3 regions of the Rhodoferax sp. WC2427 genome follow, and region 2 is predicted to be linked to each of the others. Evidence: riboswitches for the same ligand, from Rfam matches in the RefSeq annotation. Region 2 holds a riboswitch; each other region holds the start of a gene.
The links. A riboswitch is a leader RNA that binds a small molecule or an ion and turns the genes downstream of it on or off. The one in region 2 is predicted to bind thiamine pyrophosphate.

Region 1 (9,591 bases), 390 kb from region 2:
GTGGCCCCCGACCAGCTGCAAAGCCTGGACGCCGATGCCATCAGTGGGCTGCTGTCCGACGAACTCTCGCTGATCACCCGCGAACTGGCCTGGCAACTGCGCGCCGTGAAGCTCGAAGCCCGCCGCCGCTGGAACGCCGCCGCCCACGAGAAGCTGCCGGACAGCCTGGCGGCATGGGCGCACAAGGTGGAGGCCGTGTGTGCCGATCTGGTCGACCGCACCACCGCGGCCGCGGTGCAGACCGAAAAAATTTAAGCCAAATGGGCCTCCAGCGCTTATTCCATCAGCGTAACAAGCTCCTGAATCAATAGCAATCAGCCCAGTCCCATGGACCGGGTAATCACTTCTTTCATGATCTCGTTGGTGCCGCCGTAGATGCGCTGCACCCGGGCATCGGCGTAGGCACGGGTGATGGGGTATTCCCACATGTAGCCGTAGCCGCCGAAGAGCTGCAAGCACTGGTCCATCACCTTGCACTGCAGGTCGGTGGTCCAGTACTTGGCCATGCTGGCGGTGGCGGTGTCCAGGCGGTCCTGCAGCAGCAGCTCGGTGCAGCGGTCGATGAACACCTGCGCCACCTGCACCTCGGTCTGCAGCTCGGCCAGGGTAAAGCGGGTGTTCTGGAAGCTGGCCACCGGCTGGCCAAACACCTTGCGTTCCTTCACGTAGGCCACGGTCCAGCCAATGGCCGCCTGGGCCGCCGCCACGGCGGTGATGGCAATCTGCAGGCGCTCCCAGGGCAACTGTTCCATCAGGCAGATGAAGCCCCGGTTTTCATGCAGGCTGCCGCCCAGCAGTTGCTCCGGGCCTAAATGCACATTGTCAAAAAACAGCTCGGCGGTGTCTTGCGCCTTCATGCCCAGCTTCTTCAGGCGCTTGCCCACAGTAAAGCCGGGCATGCCGCGTTCCACCAGGAACAGGCTGGTGCCCTTGGCCCCGGCGGCCGGGTTGGTCTTGGCCACCACCACCACCAGGTCGGCGTGCCAGCCATTGGTGATGAAAGTCTTGCTGCCGTTGAGGCGGTAGCTGCCATCCGCTTGCTGGAGGGCGGTGGACTGGATGCCCTGCAGGTCCGACCCGGCGGACGGTTCGCTCATGGCGATCGCGCCCACCATGGCCCCGCTGGCCATCTGCGGCAGGTATTTGGCTTTTTGCGCGGGCGTGGCGTAGTGCAGCAGGTACGGGGCCACGATTTCATTGTGCAGGCTGTAGCCGATGCCGGTAATGCCCGCGCGGGCCAGTTCCTCGATCTGCACCACCGAATACAGCTTGTCGGCCCCCGAGCCACCCCATTCTTCAGGCATGGACGGGCACAGGAAACCGTTGGCCCCGGCCTTGTGCCAGACGTTGCGGTCCACGTAGCCCTGCTCTTCCCAGGCGGCGTGGAAGGGCACGATCTCCTTGTCGACAAAACGGCGAAAGCTGTCACGAAAAGCCTCGTGGTCGGGGCCAAAAAGAGTGCGTTCAATCATGCGGATAGGGGGGGCAGGTGGAAGACCCGGCCAATGTACCGTAGCGCACCACAATGGGGCCACCGCGTAAGCCCTGCGTGCCTGGCCCGCGTCCTCCATTTGGAGGACAAACGCGGGTGCCGTGGCGATAATCCGGGCATGCATCCACCGTCCACCACAACACCCCCCTTCTCCGCCTCCGCGCCGCAACAGCCCCAATCCCCCACCGATCTTTTCCTGTCCTTCACCTGGCTGGCCCTGCAGGGCTTTGGGGGGGTGCTGGGCGTGGTGCAGCGCGAAATGGTAGAGAAAAAGCGCTGGCTGACCCAAGAAGAGTTTCTCGAGGACTGGGCCGTGGCGCAGATCATGCCCGGCCCAAATGTGCTGAACCTGTCGGTGATGCTGGGCGACCGCCATTTCGGCCTGCGCGGGGCGCTGGCGGCCGCCACGGGCCTGCTGGCCCTGCCGCTGCTGGTGGTGCTGGCGCTGGCCCTGGTGTACGCCCAGTACGCCGAGCACCCGGCGGTCATCGGTGCCCTGCGCGGCATGGGCGCGGTGGCGGCGGGCCTGATCAGCGCCACCGGCCTGCGCCTGCTGCGGGCCGTACGCCGCCACGTGATGGGCGTGCCCCTGTGCGCGGTGCTGGGCGTGCTGAGCTTTGTGCCCATCGCACTGCTGCACTGGCCGCTGGCCTACGTGCTGCTGGTCGTCGGCGGCCTGGCCTGCGTGCAAACCTACCGCAAGCTGGCACCATGAGCAGCCTGCACAGCATCGCCATGCAGGGGCAGGACTGGCTGGCCCTGTGGTGGCATTTCACTTCGCTGTCGCTGCTGGCCGTGGGCGGCGCGATCACCGCGGCACCCGACATGCACCGTTTTCTGGTCGAGCAGCAGCACTGGCTGACCAATGAGCAGTTCAATACCTCCATCGCCATCGCCCAGGCCGCGCCGGGGCCGAATATTTTGTTCATCGCCCTGCTGGGCTGGAACGTGGGGCTGAATGCCGGTGGCTATGGTGCGGCCCTGCTGGGCATGGCCTGCACCATGCTGGGCATCCTGGTGCCCAGCACCACGCTGATGTGGTTATCCACCCGCTGGGGCCACCGCAACCGCGAGCTGCGCGCGGTGCGGGCCTTCAAACAAGGCATGGCCCCGATCGTGATTGCGCTGATGCTGGCCACCGGCTGGCTGCTGTCGAGTGCCCAGCACGGGCCCGAGCGCGACTGGCCGCTGTGGCTGCTGACGGGCCTCAGCGCCCTGGTGGTCTGGCGCACCAAGGTCCATATCTTGTGGCTGCTGGCCATCGGCGCGGCGCTGGGCGCGGCAGGCTGGGTGTGAAAACCAGCCCACGCGCCTAGAAGCGCAGCCGGTAGTACACCATCGGTCGGCCCCGGCTGAGGCGCAGCACCACCTTTTCGTTTGGGTTGAGCTGCAGGCCCAGCGCCCCACCCAGTTCAAACTGGATGCCGCGCGCACTGGCGGCGCTGAACTGCATCTCCAGCCGGGTGTTGTAGTTCAGGGGATTGGCCATTTGGCTGGTCACGCCCAACGTCGGGTCGGGCCAGGCACCCAGGTGCTGCCACACGCCGATGCGCACGCGCCCCTGGCCCGCGTCGGCAGACCGCCAGTGCAGGCCCAGGTCCAGACCGCTGGGCGCCGTACGCGTATCGCCCGCCAGGCTTTGGCGCGGGGCTGTGAAACCCATCCCCAGGCCAATGCCCGCCTGGGGCGCGGGGCCGGACCAGCCGGTGACGGTCAAACGGGAATCCAGCCGTGGATCGGCGCGTTGCAGGCTGGGTGCCGACAGCGTGGCAATCTCCAGCTGCGGGGCCGTTGCGGTAGCGGGATCGGCCTCTTGGGCCAGCACCCATCCGTCGCAACACACCAAAGCCAGCGCAACACCGTAGCGTGGCGTCCAAAGTGATTCAGGGCGAAAAGCGGCTACAGGCATGGCGACACACCCTCCAAGATATGTCTGTATTGTGCGGCAATGCCTCGGATTTTTCAGCCCATAAGGTGCAAAAAGCACACCGCCAGCGCCCTTTCAGGGTGCCGGACCGGTGCTTAAAACTCTTTGACCAGTGAGTAGGTCAGCCCGGCCGTCCCCAGCATGTCGATCTGGGCGTTCCAGCCGCCGCCAAAGCGCCAGCCCACCGCGGGCACGATGGCGGGCGAGAAGCCTTTGTAGTTCAGCGGCACCTTGTGGTTGTAGGGCGGTTTGTAGCCGTACAAAATGCCTGCGGACCACTTCAAATACACCTGGGGCTGGCTATCAAAGACGTTGTAGTAGCTCTTGCCCAGGTACAGGTAGCCGCTTTCCTGGCCAAACGAGTTGCTGAACAGCGCCAGGCCGTAAAAGCTGTTGTCGATGGTGGATTCGCGTTCCAGACCGGCCAGATGGACCGGACGGTGTTCTGGGTTGTAGCTGAAATGGGTGGTGTACGGGCTGAGTTCCAGCCGCCAGCGGTACGGCACGGCGGGTGCTTCGGCCGACGCCGTATCGGGAGCGGTGGCCGTTTGGGCCATGGCACTGCAGGCCAGGCCCAGCAAGGCGCAAGCGGCAAAAATGGCTGAAGCGGCTGAAGCGACAAAAGGCCGGGGGGTCAAAAAAACATCCATGGGGTGTTGAAAGAATAGGTTGGCTGGGGAGATGCAAGGCCGTCATCCATCGCGGATGCACACGAACCGCGTACCTGGCTGGCGAGCATTGTAACGCTACGGTTTTAATAGCTGGTTACGCCCATGCTGCCTGCACCAGGGCCTGATTTTGTGTTTAGTTGTAAGCCGCTGCGCTAGAATCCGCCCACCCCGCAGCAGTGCGGGGTTTCGCTAGGGGTGTTGCGGCTTTGGAACCTGTTGTGGTTGTGGGCCTGCGACTGAGAAAAACCCTTTGAACCTGATTGAGGTAATCCTCGCGCAGGGAAGCAAGTTCTTCCACGGCGGCCTTCTCCGGCCACACCCACCGTGCGGTTCAAGCCACCCTGCCTGCATTTTGCATGGAGCAAATGAATGGCATATTCACCGATTTTTCACAACGAAGCCCTGACGCCGATCCCGGCCGCAGGCCGTGTTTTCAGTGGGGCGGCGCATGCTGCCCTGTGGTTCAGCCTGGGCGTGGGCCTGCTGGTGATGCAGATCGGCGCCTACCTGGTGCCCGCCGTGGGCACGCAGCAGGCGCTGCTGGCCATCGTGCTGGGCTCGGTGCTGGGGGCGGGGCTGCTGGCCTGGGTGGCGCGCATCGCCTGCGACAGCGGGCTGTCCAGCGCCGGGCTGATGCATGCCACCTTTGGCAGCGGTTTTGCCCGGTTGCCGGTGCTGCTGAACATCGTGCAGCTGGTGGGCTGGACCACGTTTGAGCTGGTCATCATGCGCGACGGCACTGCCGCCATTGCCCAGCACAGCCTGGGCTGGAACCTCAGCGGCAGCCAGGGTGTGCTGCTGACCACTCTGCTGTGGGGCGCGGTGCTGACCGCCTTGATGGCGGCGTCCATGCTGACCCTGGTGCGCAAGTTCATTGGCCGCTTTGGCCTACCGCTGGTGGTGCTGTCGCTGCTGTGGCTGAGCTGGCAGTTCGCCCAGAAGCTGCTGGCCGCCGACGCGCCCGCCTTCTGGCGCCGCCCGGGCGACGGCAGCATGGGCCTGCTGTCGGCCATGGACCTGGTGATTGCCATGCCGGTGTCGTGGCTGCCACTGGTGGCCGACTACGCCCGCCACGGCCGCAGCGGCAAATCGGCCATGGCCGGCACCTGGCTGGGCTACGCGCTGGCCAATATCTGGTGCTACGCGCTGGGCGTGGTGGTGGTGACGGTGGCCGCACCGGGCACTGACCTGGTCACCGCGCTGCTGCTGGCCCAGGGCGGGCTGCTGGCGCTGGGGCTGATCTTGTTTGACGAAATCGACAACGCCTATGGCGACGTGTACTCGGGCGCGGTATCGGCCCACAGCCTGCACCCCAAGCTGAGCATCCGCCGCTGGGGCCTGCTGCTGGCCATGGGCTGTACTGCGCTGGCGCTGGTGCTGCCCATCCACAGCCTGGAGCCGTTTTTGCTGATGCTGAGCTCGGTGTTCGTGCCGCTGTTCGGCGTGATTCTGGGCCGCCTGGGCAGCCATGCCACCGCCTCGGTGCAGCGCCTGGTGGAGCCGCTGGCCGCCGCGCTGTGGCTGGCCGGCATCGCTCTGTACCACCTGCTGGCCACCTACGCACCGCAGTTCGGCGCGGCCCTGCCCACGCTGGCCGTGGTGTACCTGGCGGCCTGGGTGAGCCGCCCGCTGCGGATTACTTACGCACTACAAAAATAGTAGCTACTCACGCTTATGGAATAAGCGCTAGCGGCTTATTTCTTATAAATTTCTCCGGCGAGCACCTGCATAGCCACAGGCGCAAAGCCGTGGTTCAACGGGCCCTGGCCGTGGCCGGTGTGCACCTGGGCCCCGCCGCGGATCGCCCCCAGGATGTAACTGCGTGCCAGCCCCACCGCCTCGGGCAAGGCCTGGCCCTGCGCCAGGTACACCGCGATGGCGGACGACAGCGTACAGCCGGTGCCGTGGCCGTTGTGGGTGGCAATGCGCACCGACTCCCAGCGCTGGCGCGTGCCATCGGCCAGGCCCAGTACATCGACCACCGCACTGCCCGGCAGATGGCCGCCCTTGACCAGCACCGCCTGCGCACCCAGCGCCAGCAGGTCGGCCACGGCGGGCTCCAGTGCGGCGGCATCTTCCACGCTGCGGCCCAGCAGCAAGGCGGCCTCGTCCAGATTCGGCGTAACCACCGTGGCGCGGGGAAACAGCTGGTCTACCAGCACCTGCACCGTTTCGCGGGCCATCAGCCGGTCGCCGCTGGTGGCCACCATCACCGGGTCGAGCACCACTTTTTGGAGCTGGTAGTGGTCGATGGCCCAGGCCACTACTTCCACCATTTCGGGGGAATGCAGCATGCCGATCTTCACCGCATCCACGCCAATGTCGTCCAGCACGGCCTGCAGCTGGGCTTTCAGGAAAGCGGGGGGTACAGGGTGGATGGCGGTGACGCCCCGGGTGTTTTGCGCAGTAAGTGCGGCCAGCGCCGTCATGCCATAGCAGCCCAGGGCGCTGAAGGTCTTCAGGTCGGCCTGGATACCGGCGCCGCCGCCGCTGTCGGACCCGGCGATGGACAGCAGGCGCAGGTAGCGGGGGGAGCTTGGTGGGTAGGTCATGCGGAAATTATCGGCGAGCGAATGTGATGTAATTCATGCTGCGGATGAAACAGGGGTGTCTGGCTACTGCAATTGCGGCGGCAGGACTGAGAAAGACCCTCATACCCGATCCAGGTAATACTGGCGTGGGAAGATTTCCATCAACGACTGAGCCTCGTTTTGTCCTGCCTTGAATAGGACTTTCACGTGGCTACCAGCCTCTCCACCACCATCCTCGGCGCGGGCCTGATGGGCCGCCTGCTGGCCCTGGCACTGGCACGCGCGGGCCACACGGTGCAGGTGTTTGAAGCCGGGGGGCCCGAGGCAGAAGGCGCAGCCGCCCGGGTGGCCGCCGCCATGCTGGCCCCGCTGGCCGAGTCGGCCATCACCGAATCCAGCGTGGTCCAAATGGGCCAGCACGGGCTGCGGCGCTGGCCGGAGCTGATCGCGCAACTCGACGCGCCGGTGTTTTTCCAGCAAAACGGCACGTTGATCCTGTGGCACCGGCAAGACGCGGCCGAGGCCACACGCTTTGGCCACCAACTGACGGCCACGCGCCAGCAGTTGCCCAGCCTGCCCGCGCCCCAGGCAGTGGATGCCACCGCCATCGCGCAATTGGAGCCCAGCGTCGGCACCCGCTTCGCCCAGGGCCTGTACCTGCCCGGTGAAGGCCAGTTGGACAACCGCCAACTGCTGGCCGCACTGCTGCTGCAGCTGCAAAAACACCAGGTTGTGATGCACTGGCACACCCCACGCGCGCCCCAGGATTGCCAGGCCGACTGGGTCTTTGACTGCCGGGGGCTGGGCGCACGCGACCACTGGCCGGGCCTGCGCGCCGTGCGCGGCGAGGTGCTGCGCCTGCATGCGCCGGGCGTGGAGCTGCGCCGCCCGGTACGCCTGGTGCACCCGCGCTATCCGCTGTATATCGCGCCCAAAGAAGACCACGTGTTCGTGGTGGGCGCCACCGAAATCGAATCCGACGATATGTCGCCCATGAGCGTGCGCTCCAGCCTGGAGCTGCTCAGCGCGGCCTACAGCGTGCACCCCGGCTTTGGCGAGGCGCGCATTCTGGAATCCAGCACCCAGTGCCGCCCCACCCTGCCCAACAACCTGCCCGCCATCCGCCAGCTCGGCGCCCGCGTGCTGCAAATCAATGGCCTGTACCGGCACGGTTTTCTGATCGCCCCGGCCATGCTGGACGCGACCTTGGAATTTATGGAAAACGGGCACTCTGTGCTGGCGCAGCAATGGGGTCTTGCTATAGAAACCGTATGAACGTCCTGATCAACAACCTCCCCCACACCCTGCCCACCGGGGCCACCCTGGCCGACGCGGTGGCGCTGCTGCAGGCCCGGCCGCCGTTTGCCGCCGCCGTCAACAAAAGCTTTGTGCCGCGCGCGCAGTACCCGCAGACCGCCCTCACAGAGGCCGACCGCATCGAAATCATCCACCCCGTCACTGGCGGCTGAAACATGACACACGACCCCCTCATCCTCTACGGCGAAACGTTTGCCAGCCGCCTGCTGCTGGGCACCTCGCGCTACCCCTCGCCCAGCATTTTGGGCAACGCCATTGCCCGCGCCCGGCCCGCCATGCTGACCGCATCGCTGCGCCGCCAGAACCTGGACCACCCGGAAGCGCACAGCAACGGCTTCTGGGACCTGCTGCGCCAGACCGGCGTACCGGTACTGCCCAACACCGCCGGGTGCCATGGCCTGCAGGAAGCCATCACCACCGCCCACATGGCCCGCGAGGTGTTCGACACGCCGTGGATCAAGCTGGAGCTGATCGGCGACGACTACACCCTGCAACCCGACACCCTGAACCTGGTGGAGGCCGCCAGCCGCCTGGTGAAAGACGGCTTCAAGGTGCTGCCCTACTGCACCGAAGACCTGGTGCTGTGCCAGCGGCTGGTGGACGTGGGCTGCCAGGCCGTGATGCCCTGGGCCGCGCCCATCGGCACCGGCAAGGGGCCCATCAACCCCTACGCCATGCAGGTGCTGCGCGAGCGGCTCAGCGTGCCGCTGCTGGTCGATGCCGGGCTGGGCCGCCCCTCGCACGCCTGCCAGGTGATGGAGTGGGGCTATGACGCGGTGCTGCTGAACACGGCCGTCGCCCTGGCCCAGGACCCGGTGTTGATGGCCGGAGCCTTTGCCGACGCCGTGCAGGCCGGGCGCAATGCCTTTCTGGGCGGCGCCATGCTGGAGCAGCAAGCCGCCCAGCCCAGCACCCCGGTGCTCGGCACGCCGTTTTGGCACCACGCGCAGGAATAAACCCCATGCCCCACGACATCCCCACGCGCTATGCCGATATGGCCCTGCCTGCCACGGACGAAGCCCTTCGCCTCAGTGCCTGCCTGCAGCTTGGCTTCATCCCCGCCGATGCCGCCTGCATCGCCCAGGCCTGGCAGGCGCAAATTGCGCGGAACGGCAACGGAACCGACTGGCCCGACCAGCCGCAAGATTTCGGCCTGCGCCCCTGGCCGCGCATGCAGGCCTTTGCGCCCTGCCCGCAGCAACTCGGCCTGTACGCCGTGCTGCCCGATGCCGCCTGGGTCGGCCGCATGGCACGCGCCGGTGTGCCCACGGTGCAGCTGCGCTTCAAATCGGATGACCCGCAGGCTATCGCCCGCGAAGTCGCTGCCGCCGTGGCTGCCGTACAGGGCACGCCCGCCCTGCTGTTCATCAACGACCACTGGCAGGCCGCTGTCGACGCCGGAGCCTACGGCGTGCACCTGGGCCAGGAAGACCTGGACCTGCTGCTGCCGGTCGATCTGGATGCCATCCGCACCGCAGGCCTGCGCCTGGGTGTCAGCACCCACGGCTACGCCGAGATGCTGCGCGCCGACCGCGTCAGCCCCAGCTACATCGCCCTGGGTGCCGTGTTCCCCACCACGCTCAAACGCATGGCCACCGCCCCCCAAGGCACGGCCCGGCTGGCCGCCTACGCCAGGCTGCTGCGCAACTACCC
Region 2 (9,591 bases):
GCGGCGGCACGCATCGCTACGGAGCTTTGCGCGGCCAGCGCGTGCAGCACGCCCAGCACGGTGGCCAGCAGCAGCGCGGTGGCGGAAAAACGCAGGGTGTTCCACAGCGCGGCCAGCGTCTCAACGTCGGCCACCAGCGCCCAGGTGTCCCAGCCGGCATGGGCGGCGCGCCACACAATGGCTACCAGCGGCGCGGCGCAAAAGAAGGCCAGCACGCCCAGTGCCGCGGCCACGCCCAGCCAGTGCGCCGGGCGGCTGGGGTGCTGGCGGGCGATGGGCTGCACGCGGGTGGGCGTGGCCAGGCGTTTCTCAATAAGCGCGTAGCCCCAAGCCACCGTGCCGGTCAACAGCAGCATCCACAGCGCCAGCAGGCTGGCCGGGGCCAGTTGCAGCTCGTGGGCGACCAGGGTGTAGATCTCCACCTCCACCGTGGCGTAGCGCTGGCCACCCAGTACCAGGGCCAGGCCAAACCCGGCAAAGCAGTACAAAAACACCAGGCACAGGCTGGACGCCAGCCAGGGCAGGATGGCGGGCCACTCGACCCGCCAGAACGCCCGCCAGGGCGTGGCCCCCAGCGTGCGGGCCGCCGCCACGCGCGGCGCGCTGACGTGCTCCAGCGCGTCCACCCCGGCGCGCACCACCACGCACAGGTTGAAGAACAGGTTCCCGTACAGCAGCAGCCAAGGCGTGTCTTGCAGGTGGACATCCAGCCAGCCGCTGAACACCCCGCGCGGCCCCCACAGCGCCAGCACGCCCAGCGCGGCGACCAGGGTGGGCACCACAAACGGCAGCATCAACAGGCGCAGCACCAGGCTGCGGCCCGCAAACTCCCAGCGCGCCAGCACCCAGGCCACGGGCAAGCCCAGCAGCAGCGCGGCGATGCAGGTAGCCGCCGCCTGCAGCACCGACCACAGCACGCGCCAACGCAGATACGGATCGGTCCACAGTGCCCACGGGGAGCTGGGTGTTTGGGTGGCCAAATCGCCCCACCAGCCCTCGCCCGCCAGCCGCAGCACCGGGGCCACCAGCAGCACGCCCAAGGCCAGCAGCGGCAGCAGGGCCAACGCGGCCGATCGCCAACGGCGAGGCGGCATCTACTTCAAGACGACTTGCGTCCAGCGCGCCACCCAGCCCGTGCCCTTGTCGGCAATCGTCTCGGCGGGCAGGCTGTCAAAGGCGGTGGGTTCCACGGCGTGCTTCATCACGTCGGCCAGCGGCGTGTGGGCTTCGATGGGGTACATCCACATGGTGGTTTGCAAAGCCTCTTGCACCACGCCGGAGCGCATGAAGCGGATGAACTTGCCAGCCGCCTCCCGCTGGCCGCCACCGGCCACCAGGGCCACGCCCTCGACTTGGCGGAACACGCCACCCTTGAGGAACAGGTTGCCGGTGGGCGATTCGGTGATTTTTTCCTTGCTGTAGAACACCTCGGCCGCCGGGCTGCTGGCGTAGCTGACCACCAGCGGGCGGGTGCCGCCGTTGCGGCTGAATTCGGTGTAGTAGGCCTCGGTCCAGCCCTTTACGGCTTTCACGCCGTTGCCGCGCATGCGGGCCCACCAGTCAAAGGCCTTTTCTTCGCCCATACCGGCAATGGTGGCCAGCAAGAACGCGTAGCCGGGGCTGGAGGTGGCCGGGTTGGGCACCACCAGCAGGTTGCGGTAGGCGGGTTGGGCCAGGTCTTCCAGGGTCTTGGGCAGGGCCAGGCCGCTCTTGGCGAAGGCCGCCTTGTCAAAGTTCAGGTTGACGAAGCCGTAGTCCACCGGCACCACGTTGGCGTCCACCTGGGCGGTGGCCGAGCCCTGGGTGTAGGCCACCGGCTCCAGCACCTTGTTGGCCTGTGCCTTGGCGACGGACGCGTTGTCCAGGCCAAACACCACGTCGGCGATGGGCTGGGCACGGGTGAGGATGAGCTTGTTGAGCATCTCGCCCGCATCGCCCGCCTTGATGATGCTGAGCTTGACGCCAGACTCGGCCTCGAACTGGGCCAGAAGCGGCTTGGGCAGCGAGAACGAGCTGTGCACCAGCACCCGCAGCGGGGCGTCGTCAGCCAGGGCAGGGAGGGAAATGAATGCGGCCAGCGCGGTGGCGGCCAGGGTGAAACGACGGCGGTGCAGCATGGTTGCCTTTCAGTGCGCCAGCGGCAGACGCATGAAAAGGCCAAGAGGGTGACCCCATCACGCTCCCTCCGCTGGCATGACCCAGATCAGGTGTGGGGTATTTCTCAGTCTGGTTTTGAGATCCAGACACCCCCGGTGAAAAACCGGATTGTAGTGGTTGTCCACCGGCTCCAAGTTCTCCCTGCCAACACTGGATAAAGGTGTGGATAACCCTGCCAAGCACTTGTATAGGAAGGTTAAGTGCTTGATTTATATGGATAAAGCTTACGATGCCTAAAATTTAAGCATCAGGCGTTTTCGGCTTTGCCCGCATTGCGGCCCTTTAGCGCGCCTAACACAACCAGCGCCGCCGGGATCAAAATCATGGCCCAGATGATTTTGTCCAGGTTGTGCTTGACCCACGGGAAGTTGCCAAAGAAGTACCCGATGGTGACGATGCCCACCACCCACAGCGCACCGCCCAGCACGTCAAAAAACGTGAATTTGGCGCGGCCCATCATGGCCACCCCGGCTACAAACGGCGCAAAGGTGCGCACAAACGGCATGAAGCGCGCGGCCACCAGGGTCACGCCGCCGTAGCGTTCGTAAAACGCATGGGCCTGGTTGAAGGCTTTCTTGTTGAAGAATTTTGAGTCTTCCCACTGGAACACCTTAGGGCCAAAAAAGCGGCCAAGCGCATAGTTGCTCTGGTTGCCCAGGATGGCGGCCGCCAGCAGCAGGCCCACCGCAACGGGGTAGGACATCAGCCCTACGCCACACATGGCGCCCACCACAAACAGCAAGGAGTCGCCGGGCAGAAACGGCATGACCACCACGCCGGTCTCCACAAAGATGATCAGAAACAACAGTGCATAGACCCAGGGGCCATAGCTGATCACAAAGGCCTCCAGGTATTTGTCTACATGGAGAATGAAGTCGAGAAGTTGCATGAGAATGTCCATGGAGCGCGATTATCGTGGGTGGCTGCTGTCACCATGTGACATTGCCCCCACAGGACTTACGCCTGCCCGCCCCACCTACCCGAGTTGAAACATGAGCCACCTCTGCCCCGCCTGCCACAGCGAGAACGCCCGCGACGCGACCGTGTGCGCCCACTGTGCCGCCGCGTTGCCCCCACCCCAGCCCCCATCCTCACCCCAGCGCATGTCGTTGCTGGAGCAGGCCATGGCCAAACCCGAGGCCATGCCTTTCGCCAAGCCCGCTGCCGCACCTACTGCCCCCTCCATGGCCTCTCCCGTGCCGCCCCCGCCCGCAGCGCCGGTGCCATCACCCGAAGCCACCCCGGTCGCCGCAGCATCGCCCACCCCCCCACCGGCCCCCGTGGCGCCACCGCCTCCCGCGCCCGCAAAGCCTGCATTCAGCATGCCCCCCCTGCCCCCGCAGCCCCGACCACGGCGCCGCAGCCGCGCGCCCTGGGTACTCGCCATCGTCATGATGCTGGGCCTGATCGCAGCAGTGGGCTATGAGGCCTTGCAAGCCAACGGCATATCCTTGTCATCCCTGCTGTCCTCCCTGCGCTCCCCAGCCCCATGACCGCCTTTACTGCCATGTCGCACCACACCCACCTGCTCATCATCGACCCGCAAAACGACTTTTGCGATCTGCCGGGCGCCGCCCTGCCCGTGGCCGGTGCCACGGCCGACATGCAGCGCCTGGCGGCCTTCATCCGCGCCCACGGGCCACAGCTGACCGACATCACCCTCACGCTGGACTCGCACCACCGCATCGACATCGCCCACCCCACCTTCTGGCAGCAGGCCGATGGCAGCGCGGTGGCGCCGTTCACCACCATCACCGCCGCCGCCGTGCACGCAGGCCAGTACCTGCCGCGCCAGCCTGGGGCGCTGGGGCGCACGCTGGCCTACCTGGACGCCCTGGAAGCCCGGGGCCGCTATCTGCTGATGGTGTGGCCGGTGCACTGCGAAATCGGCAGCTGGGGCCACAACGTGCATGCCGACGTGCGCGCCGCCTACAACGCCTGGGAAGACCAGCAGGGCCGCAACGCCACCAAGCTCACCAAGGGCAGCAACCCCTGGACCGAGCACTACAGTGCCGTCATGGCCGAGGTGCCCGACGCGCACGACGAAGCCACCGGCCTCAACCACACGCTGATGGCCGCCATGGACCAGGCCGACGTGCTGCTGATTGCAGGCGAAGCCAGCAGCCACTGCGTGCGCGCCACCACCGAGCACATCGTCGAGCACCTGGCCCGCCAAAAGCCGCAGCGCATCGTGCTGCTGACCGATTGCATGAGCCCGGTGGCCGGTTTCCAGGCCCAGCACGACGCATTCATGCAAAGCATGCTGGCCCAGGGCATCGAGCTGGCCACGAGCACGCAGGTCCAGCTATAAACCATCGCTCTCTTTACGATAGCTGCTTACGCTGATGGAATAAGCGCTAGCAGCCTAAAAAGCATGTAACGCTCAGCGTGCCGCGCGTGCGGGCAGCTTCCAGCCCGGGCGGGCAAAGTGGCAGGTGTAGCCGTTGGGGCGGTGCACCAGATAGTCCTGGTGCTCGGGCTCCGCATCCCAGAAGGTGGGCGCGGGCAGCACTTCGGTGACCACCTTGCCGGGCCACAGGCCGGAGGCATCCACGTCCTGGATGGTGTCCAGGGCCACGGCTTTTTGCGCCTCGCTGGTGTAGAAGATGGCCGAGCGGTAGCTGGTGCCCACGTCGTTGCCCTGGCGGTTCACGGTGCTGGGGTCGTGGATCTGGAAGAAGAATTCCAAAATCGCGCGGTAGCTGGTTACCGCGTTGTCGAAGCCGATGCTCACGCCCTCGGCGTGGCCGGGGTGGTTGCGGTAGTTGGGGTGGTCGTTGGTGCCGCCCACATAGCCCACGCGGGTGGACACCACCCCGGGCAGCTTGCGGACCAGGTCCTGCATGCCCCAAAAACAGCCTCCAGCCAAAACTGCGGTTTCAATTGCCATGGTGTTGTCCTTTCAAGAAGAGGCAGTTTGCGCCAGAAATGCAGATTGCAAGAATGGCTGCGTCGGTAAACACCAGGCACCCCGGTTCAAGGCAGGTCGATGATTTCCACCCAGTTGGGGTTCTTGCCCATGGCGTGGTGTTGCAGCACCGTCAGCGCCCCGGTGTCCGGGTGGATGCGGTAGCTGGTCAGGGCGTGCGATTTTTGCCCCACGGCCAACAAATACTGGCCCTGGGGATCGATGTTGAAGCCCCGCGGCTGGGTTTCGGTGGGGTACTGGCCCACCAGCGCCAAGCCCCCGGTTTCGGCATCCACCCGGTAAGCGCTCAGGGTGTTGGAGGTGCGCTCGGTGGCGTACAGGAACTTGCCGCTGGGTGTGAGGTGGATATCGGCGGTGGCCAGCGCCTCTTTCCAGACGAAGCCCGGAGGCAGCGCCGACACCGAGCCCAACCAGTTCAGCGTGCCCTGGTCGGCGTTGTAGCCATAGGCACTGACGGTGCCATTCAGCTCGTTGCTGCCAAACACCCAGCGCTGGTTGGGGTGGAACACGAAATGGCGCGGCCCGGCCCCCTTGACCGTGGCCAGCGCAGGCGGCGTACCGGGCTCGACCCGGCCGGTAGCGGGGTCAAACTTGTATTGCAACATTGCGTCGCTGCCCAGGTTGGAGGCCAGCAAATGGGTGTTTCCCGCATCGGTCATCACGGCGTGGGCGTTCTTGCCCGTGGGGATGACAGACACCGGCGTGGCCTCGACCAGACCGTTGGGGGCAATCGGGTTGACCGAGATCTTGTCGCCGCCGTACGACGCAGCCAGCAGAAAGCGGCCCGTTTTGTCGGTGGCGATATTCGCCATGTTGTCGGCCAGCGGCACGGTGGCCAGCGCGGTGAGCTTGCCGCTGTCGGGGGCAATGGCAAAAGTGGTCACCGAAAACGGCGCCGAACGCAGCGATGCGTACAAAAACCGGCGGTCCGGACTGACCGCCAGCGGCATCACCATGCCCCCGGTCGGCACCTTCTCGACCAGCGTGAGGCCACCGCTGCGGCCGTCCAGCTCCATCACATAAATCTCCTTGCTGTCGGCGTTGGATACATACACCAGGGTCTTGGCGGCCACCGATGCTGCTGCGCAGCACACAACAGCGCACAGGGCGGTATGGGAAATAAAGTGCCGAGGCAGGGGCATGGTGTCTCCAGTTAGTGATGCGACATCGTACAACTAGCATGGCAACATGTAACTATGGATAAACCCGCCATTGCCCGTAGGCACCTGGAAAAAATCGCCATTTAGGCCGCTAGCGCTTATTGCATGAGCGTGAGCAGCTATGAAATGTATAGTTGGCACCGTGCTAGCCATCCTTGCCGTCACCTTCCCCTTCTTCGCCCTGGTCCTGGCCGGGTACGTGGCGGCGCGCCGCCGCATGCTGCCGCTGGAGGCGATACCGGGGATGAACGGCTTTGTGCTGTTCTTCGCCCTGCCCTGCATGCTGTACCGGTTTGGCGCCAGCACGCCGCTGGCGCAGCTGCTGGACGGCAGCGCGTTTTTCACCTACCTGCTGTGCGGGCTGGCCATCGTGGCGGGCACGGTGGCGTTTAGCCGCAACGCGCGCATCGGCTGGAACGATGCGGCGTTTGGTGCGCTGGTGGCGGCCTTTCCCAATACCGGCTTCATGGGCGTGCCGCTGCTGGTGGCGCTGCTGGGTGCGCAGGCGGCGGGCCCGGCGATTGTGGCCATCGTGGTGGACATGGTGGTGACCACCTCGCTGTGCATCGCCCTGTCGCAGCTGGACCACGCGGGCACGCACGGTATGGCCCATGCGGCGCGCCAGGCCCTGCGCGGCGTGCTGCGCAATCCCATGCCCTGGGCGATTTTGCTGGGCGGCCTGGCCTCGGCCACGGGCTTCAAACTGCCCGGCCCGGTGCAGCAGACGCTGGGGCTGCTGGCCGACGCGGCCTCGCCGGTGGCGCTGTTCACCATCGGCGCGGTGCTGGCGCGCTCGCACATCCTGGCCACACAGGGCCATGCCGCGCCGCTGCTGCGCGATTACCTGCCGGTAGCGGGCATCAAATTGTTTGTCCACCCGCTGCTGGTGTGGGGCGTGGGCACGGCGGCCATGCGCTGCGGTGTGCCGCTGCAGCCCTTGGTGCTGCAGGTGCTGGTGCTGGTGGCGGCCCTGCCCAGCGCCAGCAATGTGACCCTGCTGGCCGAGCGCTTCGGGGCCGACAACGGGCGTATCGCCCGCATCATCCTGGTGACCACGGCAGCGGCGTTTTTGACGTTCTCCGCCGCCGTGCAGTGGCTGGCTTAATCTGCCTTGATGTTGGCCACCTTGATCACCTTGCCGTACTTGGCAAACTCGGTCTGGGTGAAGGTGCCCAGGTCTTGGGCTGAGCCGTAGGCGGGTTTCACGGCCAGGGCCTTGAGCTTGCTGTCCACATCGGGCATTGCCATCACCTTGCCCAGGTCGGCGCTGAGGCGGGCGACGATGTCGGCCGGGGTTTTGGCGGGCACATACAGCGCGTACCAGCCTTGCACCTCGAAGTTGGGGTAGCCCGCCTCGGCAAAGGTCGGCACATTGGGCAGTTCGGGCAGCCGGGTGGGCGAAGAGACGGCGATGGCGCGGATCTTGTCGGCCTTGATCATGGTCATGGCACCCGTGGTGGTGTCAAAAATCACCGACAAGCGCCCGCCGATCAAATCCATGGTGTGGGCATTGCCACCCTTGTAGGGCACGTGCGTCATGTTCACCCCCGCCGCCTGGGTGAACAGCTCGCCCGCCAGGTGCAAGGGCGAGCCATTGCCCGCCGAGCCATACATCACGTCGCCGGGGTGCTTCTTGGCCTCGTCCACCAGTGACTTCAGGCTGGTGTAGGGCGACTCCTTGTTCACCGTGGCCACGATGGGGGCCACGCCGATCAGGCCAATGGGGGCGAAATCTTTCAGCGCGTCGTAGCCGGGGTTGGCGATCAGGTGCGGGCTGACGGCGTTACTGGCCAGCGAACCCAGCAGGATGGTGTAGCCGTCGGGTGCGGCCTTGGATGCCAGTGCTGCGCCAATGGTGGTGCCCGCACCGGGGCGGTTGTCCACCACCACCGGCTGGCCCAGGGTTTCCGCCAGCTTTTGGCCGATCAGGCGGCCCACCGCATCGTTGGCACCGCCTGCGGGGTAGGGCACGATCAAGGTCACCGGCTTGTGGGGGTAGGCCTGGGCCTGCGCCAGACTGGGCAGGCAGGCGGCAGCGGCCAGGGCCACGGCGCTGAGCACGGTGCGGCGGGAAGGAATACGGCTTGTGAACATGGGCGTTGTCTCCGGTGTGTTGGTATGCGGGTCTGTTGCAACATGCCATCTTGCAACATGCGTCAAATTCTTTCACAATCTAACAAATACAATCAAGATAAATTTCCACAATTCGACCATTCATTGGTGAATACCCTATCAAAACCTACCATGACCAGCCCACAACCGCTCGCCATCGTGACGTTGCTACCCAGCCAGCGGCGCGACCGCATCGTTGACTTCCTGCGCCGCCACGGTGCGGTGACGCTGCAGCAGCTGGCCCAGGCGCTGGACGCGTCGGTCTCCACCCTGCGCCGCGACCTGGACGTGCTGGAGGCCGACGGCGTGCTCGACCGCACCCACGGCGGTGCGCTGTTGCGCCAGCAGCACTACAGCACCTTCGAGCCCGACCCGGTGGCCGCGGCAGAGCTGTCGCCACGGGAAAAACGCGCCATCGGCTATGCCGCCGCCGCCGAGCTGCAGCCCGGCCAGAGCGTGGTCTTTGACAGCGGCAGCACCGTCATGGAAGTCGCCCGGGCCGTGCTGGAGCGGCGCATCCCGCTGGTGGCCGTAACCAACGACCTGGCCATCGCCCAGCTGCTGGGCAGCAGCCCGCAGATCCGCGTGCACGTGCTGGGCGGCATGCTGCGCGCTGGCAGCAACACCCTGATGGGCGACGAGGTGCTGACCGGTGCCCGCCACATCCGCGCCGACGTGCTGCTGATGGGCGCACATGCCGTGACCGACGGCGTGCTGTCCGAGACCGACCCCGAAGTCGCCGCCGTCAAGCGCGCGCTGATGCAGGCCGCCCACACCAAGCGACTGCTGGTGGACGCGTCCAAGTTCCGCCCCCGCGCCTTCATGACCATCTGCACGCTGGCGGAATTCGACGCGGTGATCACCGACAGCGGCATTCCCGCCGCAGAGCTGGATGCGCTGGGCAAAGCCGGGCTGCAGGTGACGCAGGTGTCGGTGGCATGAGCCAGCCGCAAGCCTGGCGCATCCTGGCCGATGACCTGACCGGCGCGCTGGATTCCGCCGCCGCGTTCACCGGCGCGCAGCAGGTGCCGGTGTTTCTGCAAGCGCCAGATTCCCCAGCGCCCGTCCAGGCCTGGGCCACCGGCAGCCGAGACATGCCCTCCACCGCCCTGCCCGGCGTGCTGCAGGCCTGCCTGCCCTGGTTCACCGCGCCAGGCACACAAGCATTTAAAAAGATCGACAGCCTGCTGCGCGGCAATACCTTTGCCGAAGTCGCCTGGCTGCTGCGCCACG
Region 3 (9,591 bases), 1.8 Mb from region 2:
TGGCGGGCGTGGCCGGTGCCGTGCGCGGCCAGGCAGGGCGCGCAGCGGGCTGAGAAGCCCCGTCTGGGTAGACTGTGCCCATGTTTCCCCAACGCCTGGATTCCCCGCTCGCCTACGACATTGCCAAGGCCATGGTGGACGGCTTCAACCGGCATTACCGGCTGTTCCGCTCCGAATCGGCCCGGGCCAAGCACCGGTTTGAAACCGCCGACTGGCACGGCCAGCAGCGGGCCCAGCGCGAGCGCATTGAGTTCTACGACCTGCGGGTGCGTGAATGCTCGACCCGGCTGGAGCGCGAGTTCAAGGCGGGGGAGCAGGGCATGGATGTGTGGCAGCAGGTCAAGCTGCACTACATCGGCCTGCTGGTCGACCACCGCCAACCCGAACTCGCCGAGACCTTTTTCAATTCGGTCACCACCAAGATACTGCACCGCAGCTACTTCCAGAACGACTTCATCTTCGTGCGCCCGGCGGTCAGCACCGAGTACCTGGAAGCCACCGAACCACGCCCCACCTACCGCGCCTACTACCCCACCCGCGCCAACCTGGGGGCCGTGCTGCTGCAGATGGTGCAAGACTTCGACCTGCAGCGCGCGTTTGGCGACCTGGTGCGCGACATCGCCTATGTAGAGGCGGCGGTGCGCCTGCAACTGGGCGAGGTGACGCTGCGGGCCAATTTCCAGATCCAGGTGCTCACCAGCCTGTTCTTCCGCAACAAGGGGGCGTACATCTGCGGCAAGGTGATCAACGGCTTCCAGGAGCACCCGTTTGCCCTGCCCATCCTGCACGATGCGCAGGACCGCCTGGCCATCGATGCCGCGCTGTTTGGCGAAGACGACATGCTGTTGCTGTTCAGCTTTGCGCGCGCCTACTTCATGGTGGACATGGAAATCCCCAGCGCCTACGTGCAGTTTCTGCGCAGCATGATGCCGCGCAAGCCGCGCAATGAAATCTACAACGCGCTCGGCCTGGCCAAGCAGGGCAAGACCTTGTTTTACCGCGATCTGCTGCTGCACCAGCGCCATTCCACCGACCAGTTCCGCATTGCGCCGGGCATCAAGGGCATGGTGATGCTGGTGTTCGACATGCCGTCGTTTCCCTACGTGTTCAAGGTCATCAAAGACTACTTTCCGCCGCAAAAAGACACCACCCGCGAGCAGATCAAGGCCAAGTATTTGCTGGTCAAGCAGCACGACCGCGTGGGCCGCATGGCCGATACGCTGGAGTACAGCGAGGTGGCATTTCCGCGCGACCGGTTCAGCGACGCAGTGATTGCCGAGCTGGAAAAGTGTGCCCCCAGCCAGCTGGAAATCAGCGACCGCGATGGGGATGGGCAGCTGGAGGTGGTCATCAAGCACGTCTACATCGAGCGCCGCATGATCCCGCTCAATATCTACCTGCAGGAGGCCTTTGACGCGGGCCCGGACGACCGCCGGGCCCGCGCCCAGATCGAGCGCTCGGTGGTCGAGTACGGCAACGCCATCAAGGACCTGGTGGCCGCCAACATCTTTCCCGGCGACATGCTGTGGAAGAACTTTGGCGTGACACGCCACGGCAAGGTGGTGTTCTACGATTACGACGAGATCGAATACCTCACCGACTGCAACTTCCGCACCGTGCCCCAGCCGCGCAACGAAGAGGAGGAAATGAGCGGCGAGATCTGGTACCGGGTCGGCCCCAAGGACGTATTTCCCGAAACTTTTGGCCCCTTCTTGCTGGGCAACCCGCTGGTGCGCGAAGCCTTCATGCGCCACCACGCCGATTTGCTGGAGGCCAGCTTCTGGCAAGCGCACAAGGAGCGCATCCAGGCGGGCTACGTACACGACGTCTTCCCGTACGAGCAGGACAAACGCTTCGGGGCGGCTTGAATTCAGCGTGAGGGTGTGAAAAAGTTCCGGTTCACGCCGGGCTTTACCCTTGTTTTGTACACACGCATGCAATTTTCAATTTAAAAATATGTGCGGACGATAAAATTCCTGGGCTTTCCGTGACCGCCTTGCTTGCGTTCACCTGCCACATCCATGCGGTCCACCGCCATGTATGCCCCCACCAAGACACAGGAAAAATTCACACCATGGACAATTCAAAACTTCGACTGCGCGCCTGGCACGGGGGGCGTCTGGGCGCCGCAGTGGTGCTGGGCGTGGCGCTGGCCGCCTGCCAGACCCCACCGCCCGCACCGGTGGCCTACACCGGCCCCACGCTGGATATCGAGCAAACCGAGCGGGGCGTGCAAATTGTTCTGCCTGTCACGGTGTTGTTCGCCACCGGCGAGTACACCTTCAAAACCGAGGAAGCCGCACCCTACCTGGACCGCCTGGCCAGCTTGCTGAAAAACAAAACCACCCACGATGTCAGCGTGGAGGGCCATACCGACAACGTGGGGGGCCTGGATATGAACCAGACCTTGTCCGACAACCGGGCCCGTGCGTTGCGCAAGGCCTTGGAAGAGCGCGGTGTCGAGCCCCGGCGCATCGTCTCCGCAGGCTTCGCCTACCACCGACCGGTTGCCTCCAACGCCAGCGACCAGGGGCGCACGCTGAACCGCCGCGTCGAGCTGATGGTGCTGGACGAAAAGGTGGAAACCTTGACCCAGGGCGAACCCGCCAACGCGTTTGCGTCGGCTTTCGACAAACTGCGCAAGATGGTGGACGAAGGTCTGATCCAGCTACCGGACAATCGGTAATGTTGCGCCGGACACTGCTGGCCGCTGCAGGGACTGCACCCTGGCTCGCGCAGGCGGCTGCGGCCAGTCCCAAAATCGGGGTGGCCCTGGGCGCCGGTTCGGCCCGGGGATTTGCCCATATCGGCGTGCTCAAGGCCCTGGTCGAGGCCGGTCTGGCCCCCGAGGTGGTGGCGGGCACCAGTGCCGGGTCCCTGGTCGGCGCGTTTTATGCCGCGGGCTACACGCCCTGGCAGATCGAAGAGGTAGCACTGCGGCTGCGCGACATCGAAATCGTCGATCTGGGCCAGGGCAACAAACGCGGCATGTTCACTGGCGAAACGCTACAAAGGCTGGTCAACCAGTACGTCAAGGATGTGCCCATGGAGCGCTTCAAGCGCCGGTTCGGCGCGGTGGCCACGGTACTGAAATCTGGCGAACTGCGCCTGTTGTCTGGCGGCAATGCCGGTGCGGCCGTACGCGCATCGTGCTCGATTCCCGGGGTGTTTGTGCCCTGTGTGATTGGCGACGAGGAACTGGTGGACGGCGGCCTGGTCAGCCCCTTGCCCGTCAAGGCTGCCCGCAGGCTGGGAGCCGATGTGGTGATTGGCGTGGACGTGGGCGTGTTGCCGCAAAACAGCACCCGTGCGGGCCTCTACGAGGTGATTCTGCAGTCGTTTGAAATCATGGGCCGCTCGCTCTCGCAGCTGGAGGGGCAAACCGCCGACTTCCTGGTCCGCCCGGACACCGCTCGCTTTTCCAGCACCGATTTCACCGTGCGCAAGGAAATCGTCCAGGCGGGCTACGAGTCCGGTGTGGCGGCCTTGCCTGCCTTGCGCCAACTCCTGCGGGCGCGGGGCTTCAGCCTGGGCCGGACCGGCTAGCCGATGCCGTACACTGCGCGCTGCCCGGGGTGCGCAGTGGCTGCGCTGAGATGGAATCCAAACCCGCGAACTTGATCTGGTTCATACCAGCGTAAGAAGAGCTTGACGACTGCGTCCTATCCCTGGAGGGTACGGGCGCTTACCGTCTACACGTCCCAGCCGCAAGGCAGCGGGGCATCTCCTTGGGGGTTTGCGCGGTCTGGCTGCGCATTCCGGGCTCCACCATCCAAAGGAGACCCCATGAACGCACCCGACAAATTCGCCCAGTTACTGCGCTACGCCTGCGATCCACTGCCCGCCAGTACCAAGCGCTACATCCAGGGCAGCCGCCCCGACCTGCGCGTGCCGCTGCGCGAAATCATGCAGAGCAACGGCGAGGCCGTCACCGTCTACGACACCTCCGGCCCCTACACCGACCCCGCCGCCCAGATCGACGTGCGCGCCGGTCTGCAGGCCCTGCGTGCGGGCTGGATCGAAGCCCGGGGCGACACCGAGGCCTACGCCGCCCGCATCCTGCACGCGCTGGACGATGGCCGCAAGAACGATGAGAACGAAGCGCTGCATCTGTTGCGCGCACAGGCCAGTGGCCTGCAACGCACACCGCGCCGGGCGAAGGCCGGTGCCAATGTCTCGCAGATGCACTACGCCCGCCAAGGCATCATCACTCCTGAAATGGAATTCGTCGCCCTGCGCGAGAACCAAAAGATGGAGTGGATGGCCCAGTACGCTGCCAACACCGAGCGCGACCAGCGCCTGGCAGGCAACAGCTTCGGTGCCAGTATCCCGAAGGTGATGACCCCCGAGTTCGTGCGCTCCGAAGTGGCCCGCGGCCGCGCCGTGATCCCGCTCAACATCAACCACCCCGAAGTCGAGCCCATGGCCATTGGCCGCAACTTCCTGGTCAAGATCAACGCCAACATCGGCAACTCGGCCGTCACCTCCAGCATCGAAGAAGAAGTCGAAAAACTGGTCTGGGCGATCCGCTGGGGTGCCGACACGGTGATGGACCTGTCCACCGGCAAAAACATCCACACCACCCGCGACTGGATCATCCGCAACAGCCCTGTGCCCATCGGCACCGTGCCGATCTACCAGGCGCTGGAAAAAGTGGGCGGCGTGGCCGAAGACCTGACCTGGGAAATCTTCCGCGACACCCTGATCGAGCAGGCCGAGCAGGGCGTGGACTACTTCACCGTGCACGCCGGTGTGCGCCTACCGTTCATCCACCTCACCGCCAACCGCATGACCGGTATCGTCTCGCGCGGCGGCTCCATCATGGCCAAGTGGTGCATTGCCCACCACCAAGAGAATTTCATCTACACCCACTTCGATGAGATGACCGAGATCCTGAAGGCCTACGACGTCAGCTACTCGCTCGGCGACGGCCTGCGCCCCGGCTCCAGCGCCGATGCCAACGACGAGGCCCAGTTTGCCGAACTGCGCACCCTGGGCGAGCTGACGCAACGCGCCTGGCAGCAGGACGTGCAGGTCATGATCGAAGGCCCCGGCCATGTGCCCATGCACATGGTGCAGGAGAACATGACCGAGCAGCTCAAGCACTGCGGTGAGGCCCCGTTCTATACCCTGGGCCCGCTGACCACCGACATTGCGCCCGGCTACGACCACATCACCAGCGGCATAGGCGCGGCCATGATCGGCTGGTTTGGCACTGCCATGCTGTGCTACGTCACGCCCAAGGAGCACCTGGGCCTACCCGACCGCGACGACGTGAAGGTGGGCATCATCACCTACAAGATCGCCGCCCACGCCGCCGACGTGGCCAAAGGCCACCCGGGTGCGCGCTACCGCGACGACGCGCTGTCCAAGGCCCGCTTCGAGTTCCGCTGGATGGACCAGTTCAACCTGTCGCTGGACCCCGAAACCGCGAAGAAATTCCACGACGAAACCCTGCCCAAGGACTCGGCCAAGGTGGCGCACTTTTGCTCCATGTGCGGCCCCAAGTTCTGCTCCATGAAGATCACGCAAGAGGTGCGCGAGTACGCCAAGAACCTGGGTGTGAGCGAAGCCGCCGCAGCCGAACAGGGCATGCTGGAAAAGTCGCAGGAATTCAAAAGCGCAGGCGGGGAAATCTACGTGCCGGTGAACGCGGTGATCCCGATCGCACAAGGCTAGGCGCGCGGAAGCGGCAGTGCTGCCGCTGCGCAGGGCGTGTGGACACCGCACGCCCTGCGCAGCTTTTTACAACCTGCACAAGAGCTCGGGAATTGGCGGTATTTTCCAAGTTCCTATAACAGATTTTCTTTGTTTTATCTGTTCGTTATACAACATATCGATTTTTCTTACACTCGGATTTGTGAAAAGGTATTTTTTCCTTATAAGTCGTTGATTCAAAGGGATTTTGAAAATTGGCATGTACATTGCTTGTAACAAATGTATCAGCGCCAATAGTGGTGCTCGCCTTGCCTCTAAAACCTGGATATTTCATGAAAAACGTATTTAAGACTGCCGCTATGTATGCAGTCGTTGCTGCAGCTGGTTTCACATTGCCGGCCTTCGCTGCGCCCACACCGAGTTTTGTCGTGGATCCAAGTTTTTTTGGTTATGTTGCACCCACTTATAATGCCAACTTCATGAATGGATCGGCATCGACGTTAATCGCGTTGAATCCAATCGCCCAGACCATGTCAGGTATTGGCTATATTCAGCTGACTTCATTTACCGATGCGCAGGGAAGCTTATTGGGCGCCGGTGATACGGGTCTAGGATTGAGCAATACCAAGGGCTACGCGTTGTGGGCCGAGTACAGCTACACCACAAGTTTGTTGAGCGGGTCTTTCGGCGCAGTTGGCAGCACCTACACCGTGAATTCATTAACCTCTACTTTGTGGGGTGAAAAATCTGACGGATCCAATAGCGTATTCAGTATGGCAAATAATGCCGACGCCAGCAGCGGCACGGTGGTGCATTCGTCGGATACGGTTTTGTTGGGTTCGGGTTCGGGCATCGTGGCCTCGTCCAGTATCAATGAATTATTTGGCACTTCGTTAAATGCAACTCTGGCATTTTCCTTAACTGCCGATGGGGCATTGTTTTTTGTAACACCCAATCCTTTTTACGACACCTTGTTCACTAGCTTCACCAATACATCGGGCGGTTTTGATGCGGCAACCAATGGTTTGGTTGCGATTAACAATGCTTCTGGTGGCGTGGACTTTGGAAACACCCCTGTGAATAAAGTGCCTGAACCCGCCAGTATTGCTCTACTCGGTTTGGGACTGGTCGGTTTGGCCGTTTCACGCCGCCGTCGCGCTGAAAAGTAAATCGCACGGTGAACCATGCATTAAGGGGCCTAGGCCCCTTTTTTAATGGGGAAAATGAATCCCGATAGCCACCGCTTCTTGGCACCCCGGTATCTGCTGGCGGATGGCGCCGGGCCCTTCTGCCCGGGGCGCCATGCCATTCGCCGTGCCGCACCTGCCGGGCCAGCAGGCGTACAGTGCCTCTAAAGGAGTGCCACCATGCCCACCACCGACCCCATCGTCATCCTGTCCGCCGCCCGCACCCCCATGGGGGCATTCCAGGGGGCCTTCGCCACGCTGGCGGCGCACGATCTGGGCGGGGCGGCTATTGGGGCGGCGGTGGCGCGGGCGGGGGTGGACCCGGCGCGGATCGACCAGGTGGTGATGGGCAACTGCCTGATGGCGGGGCAGGGGCAGGCTCCGGCGCGGCAGGCGGGGTTCAAGGGCGGGCTGGGGCAGGGCACGGGGGCGGTCACGCTGTCCAAGATGTGCGGCTCGGGCCTGTTTGCCACCATGATGGCGCACGACATGCTGGTGGCGGGCAGCCACGACCTGGTGGTGGCCGGGGGCATGGAGAGCATGACCAACGCGCCCCACCTGCTGCCCCAGGGGCGCAGCGGCATCCGCATCGGCCACGGCCAGGTGCTGGACCACATGATGCTGGACGGGCTGGAAGATGCCTACGAGCCGGGCCGCTCCATGGGCAGCTTTGGCGAAGACTGCGCAGCGAAATACGGCTTTACCCGCGCGGCGCAGGACGCGTTTGCCACCGCCAGCGTGCAGCGGGCGCAGGCGGCGATTGGCTCGGGCGCGTTTGCGGCAGAGACCACGCCGGTACTGGCCAAAGGAGCCGAAGTCACCACCGACGAAGCCCCGGGCAAGATCCGCCTGGACAAGATCCCCACGTTGCGACCGGCGTTCAAACCCGACGGCACCATTACCGCTGCCAGCAGCTCGTCCATCAGCGACGGGGCGGCGGCCCTGGTGCTGGCCCGCGCCTCCACCGCCGCGCAGCTGGGCCTGCAGCCGCTGGCGCGCATCGTCGGCCACGCCACGTTTGCCCAGGCACCGGCCTGGTTTTCCACCGCGCCGCTGGGGGCCGTGCACAGGCTGCTGGCCAAGATCGGCTGGGGTGTGGCCGAGGTGGACCTGTGGGAAGTGAATGAGGCCTTTGCCGTGGTGCCCATGGCGCTGATGGCCGAGCTGGACTTGCCGCACAGCCAGGTGAATGTGCATGGCGGTGCCTGCGCGCTGGGCCATCCCATCGGCGCCAGCGGTGCGCGTATTCTGGTGACGCTGCTGCATGCCCTACAAGCCCACGGCCTGCGCCGGGGCGTGGCCACGCTGTGCATAGGCGGCGGCGAAGCAACCGCTCTGGCGGTTGAAATACTATAAAAATAAGAGCTGCCTGCGCCGATGGGATAAGCGTGGGCGGCCCATTTGCTTTGAATGCAGGGCTGGGGGAGCCGGACCGCCTCCAGCGGCGCCTATGTGGAAAATACGTTAGTACTTGCCCCCTGCGGCAGGGTCCAGCAGCGTCCCAGGATGCGGGCTCTTACCACCAGGAGTTTGCATGTCTTTATTCAAAATGTTTTCTGTGGCGGCGGCTGTGGCCGTGGTGGCCGGTGCGTCTATGCCCGCTGCCGCGTTCGATGGCTGGCACCTGGACAACGCCACCGCCATTCCCGGCAAAGGGTCGGCCTGGGACTATGTGTCGCTGGATGCCGGGCGCGGCCATTTGTTCATCGGCCGCCGGGGCGCGGGCCTGCAGGTGTACGACATCGCCACGCACAAGGCCATCGCCGTGGTCGGCAGCACCGCCAGCGACAGCTCCAACGGTGCGACCCTGATGCCGGAGTTCGACCTGGGCATCTCGTACAACGAAAACGGCACCATCACGCCCTTCAAGCTGTCCACCCTGGAAGCCCAGCCCTCGGTCAAGCTGGGCGAGGAGCTGGATGCCACCCACTACGATCCCAGCACCCAGCGCATCGTGGTGAACATGGCGGCGGGCAAGGACGGCACCGAGCTGCTGGTGCTGCAAGCGCCCTCGCTCAAGCAGGTGGGCTCCATCAAGGTCAGCACCAAGAAGCCCGAGCATGCCGAGGCCGACGGCCAGGGCAATTTCTACATGGCTTCGCGCGATGAAAACGCGGTCTACCGCATCAACACCAAGGACATGGTGGTCACCGCCCAGTGGCCTACGCCGGGCTGCGCCCAGACCAACGGCCTGGCGCTGGATGCCGCCCACCACCGCATCTTTCTGGGCTGCCGCGGCAGTGCCACGGTGAAGCCCTCGTTTGCGGTGATGGATGCCGACAACGGTGCCATCCTCTACACCGCCGAGATCGGTGGCGGCAATGATGAGGTGGTGTATGACGCCAGCCTGAAGCGGGTGTTTTTGGCCAATGGCGTGAACGCGGTGCTCAACGTGTTTGAGCAGGTGGATGCCAATACCTACAAACCGTTGGAAGCCCTGGGCACCCAGGCCGGTGTGCGCACCATGGCGATGGACCACGGCAGCAAGAAGATCTATGCCATCACCGCCGAGGGCAGCGCCGACTACGCCAAGAAGATCACCACCAGCGTTTCGCCCTACTACGCGAACACGTTTTTTGACGACAAGTTCTACGTGCTGACCTACAGCAAGTAAAACGGTATTGCTATTGAAGTGATAGCTGCTTTCGCTGATGGAATAAGCGCAAGCAGCCGATTTTTTATAAATCTCAGCTTTTCGCCAGCAGCGTGGCCACCTCGGCGGCCGAGCGCACGCCCAGCTTGGCGT

Region 1: it holds a riboswitch for thiamine pyrophosphate, as region 2 does, so the genes downstream of both, AB3G31_RS12510 (cytosine permease) here and AB3G31_RS10795 (thiamine ABC transporter substrate binding subunit) in region 2, are expected to answer to the same signal.
Region 3: it holds a riboswitch for thiamine pyrophosphate, as region 2 does, so the genes downstream of both, thiC (phosphomethylpyrimidine synthase ThiC) here and AB3G31_RS10795 (thiamine ABC transporter substrate binding subunit) in region 2, are expected to answer to the same signal.

What each region holds. Positions count from the first base shown of each region.
Region 1 is NZ_CP162006.1:2,660,186-2,669,776, forward strand. Features, by position in the region: gene AB3G31_RS12480 (HD-GYP domain-containing protein) at 1-255, shown strand, start outside; gene AB3G31_RS12485 (acyl-CoA dehydrogenase family protein) at 315-1,472, opposite strand; gene AB3G31_RS12490 (chromate transporter) at 1,611-2,207, shown strand; gene AB3G31_RS12495 (chromate transporter) at 2,204-2,788, shown strand; gene AB3G31_RS12500 (hypothetical protein) at 2,805-3,401, opposite strand; gene AB3G31_RS12505 (ABC transporter ATP-binding protein) at 3,515-4,069, opposite strand; TPP riboswitch at 4,272-4,390, shown strand; gene AB3G31_RS12510 (cytosine permease) at 4,460-5,749, shown strand; gene thiD (bifunctional hydroxymethylpyrimidine kinase/phosphomethylpyrimidine kinase) at 5,785-6,642, opposite strand; TPP riboswitch at 6,684-6,791, shown strand; gene AB3G31_RS12520 (FAD-dependent oxidoreductase) at 6,871-7,896, shown strand; gene thiS (sulfur carrier protein ThiS) at 7,893-8,090, shown strand; gene AB3G31_RS12530 (thiazole synthase) at 8,094-8,894, shown strand; gene AB3G31_RS12535 (thiamine phosphate synthase) at 8,933-9,591, shown strand, end outside.
Region 2 is NZ_CP162006.1:2,267,738-2,277,328, reverse strand. Features, by position in the region: gene AB3G31_RS10800 (ABC transporter permease) at 1-1,094, opposite strand, end outside; gene AB3G31_RS10795 (thiamine ABC transporter substrate binding subunit) at 1,095-2,117, opposite strand; TPP riboswitch at 2,163-2,261, opposite strand; gene AB3G31_RS10790 (VTT domain-containing protein) at 2,405-3,058, opposite strand; gene AB3G31_RS10785 (hypothetical protein) at 3,150-3,650, shown strand; gene AB3G31_RS10780 (cysteine hydrolase) at 3,665-4,468, shown strand; gene msrA (peptide-methionine (S)-S-oxide reductase MsrA) at 4,541-5,047, opposite strand; gene AB3G31_RS10770 (lactonase family protein) at 5,134-6,228, opposite strand; gene AB3G31_RS10765 (AEC family transporter) at 6,389-7,351, shown strand; gene AB3G31_RS10760 (Bug family tripartite tricarboxylate transporter substrate binding protein) at 7,348-8,340, opposite strand; gene AB3G31_RS10755 (DeoR/GlpR family DNA-binding transcription regulator) at 8,491-9,300, shown strand; gene AB3G31_RS10750 (four-carbon acid sugar kinase family protein) at 9,297-9,591, shown strand, end outside.
Region 3 is NZ_CP162006.1:4,076,268-4,085,858, reverse strand. Features, by position in the region: gene can (carbonate dehydratase) at 1-53, shown strand, start outside; gene aceK (bifunctional isocitrate dehydrogenase kinase/phosphatase) at 81-1,868, shown strand; gene AB3G31_RS19040 (OmpA family protein) at 2,075-2,686, shown strand; gene AB3G31_RS19035 (patatin-like phospholipase family protein) at 2,686-3,546, shown strand; TPP riboswitch at 3,562-3,662, shown strand; gene thiC (phosphomethylpyrimidine synthase ThiC) at 3,787-5,679, shown strand; gene pepA (flocculation-associated PEP-CTERM protein PepA) at 5,991-6,827, shown strand; gene AB3G31_RS19020 (acetyl-CoA C-acyltransferase) at 7,026-8,201, shown strand; gene AB3G31_RS19015 (YncE family protein) at 8,380-9,459, shown strand; gene AB3G31_RS19010 (response regulator transcription factor) at 9,533-9,591, opposite strand, start outside.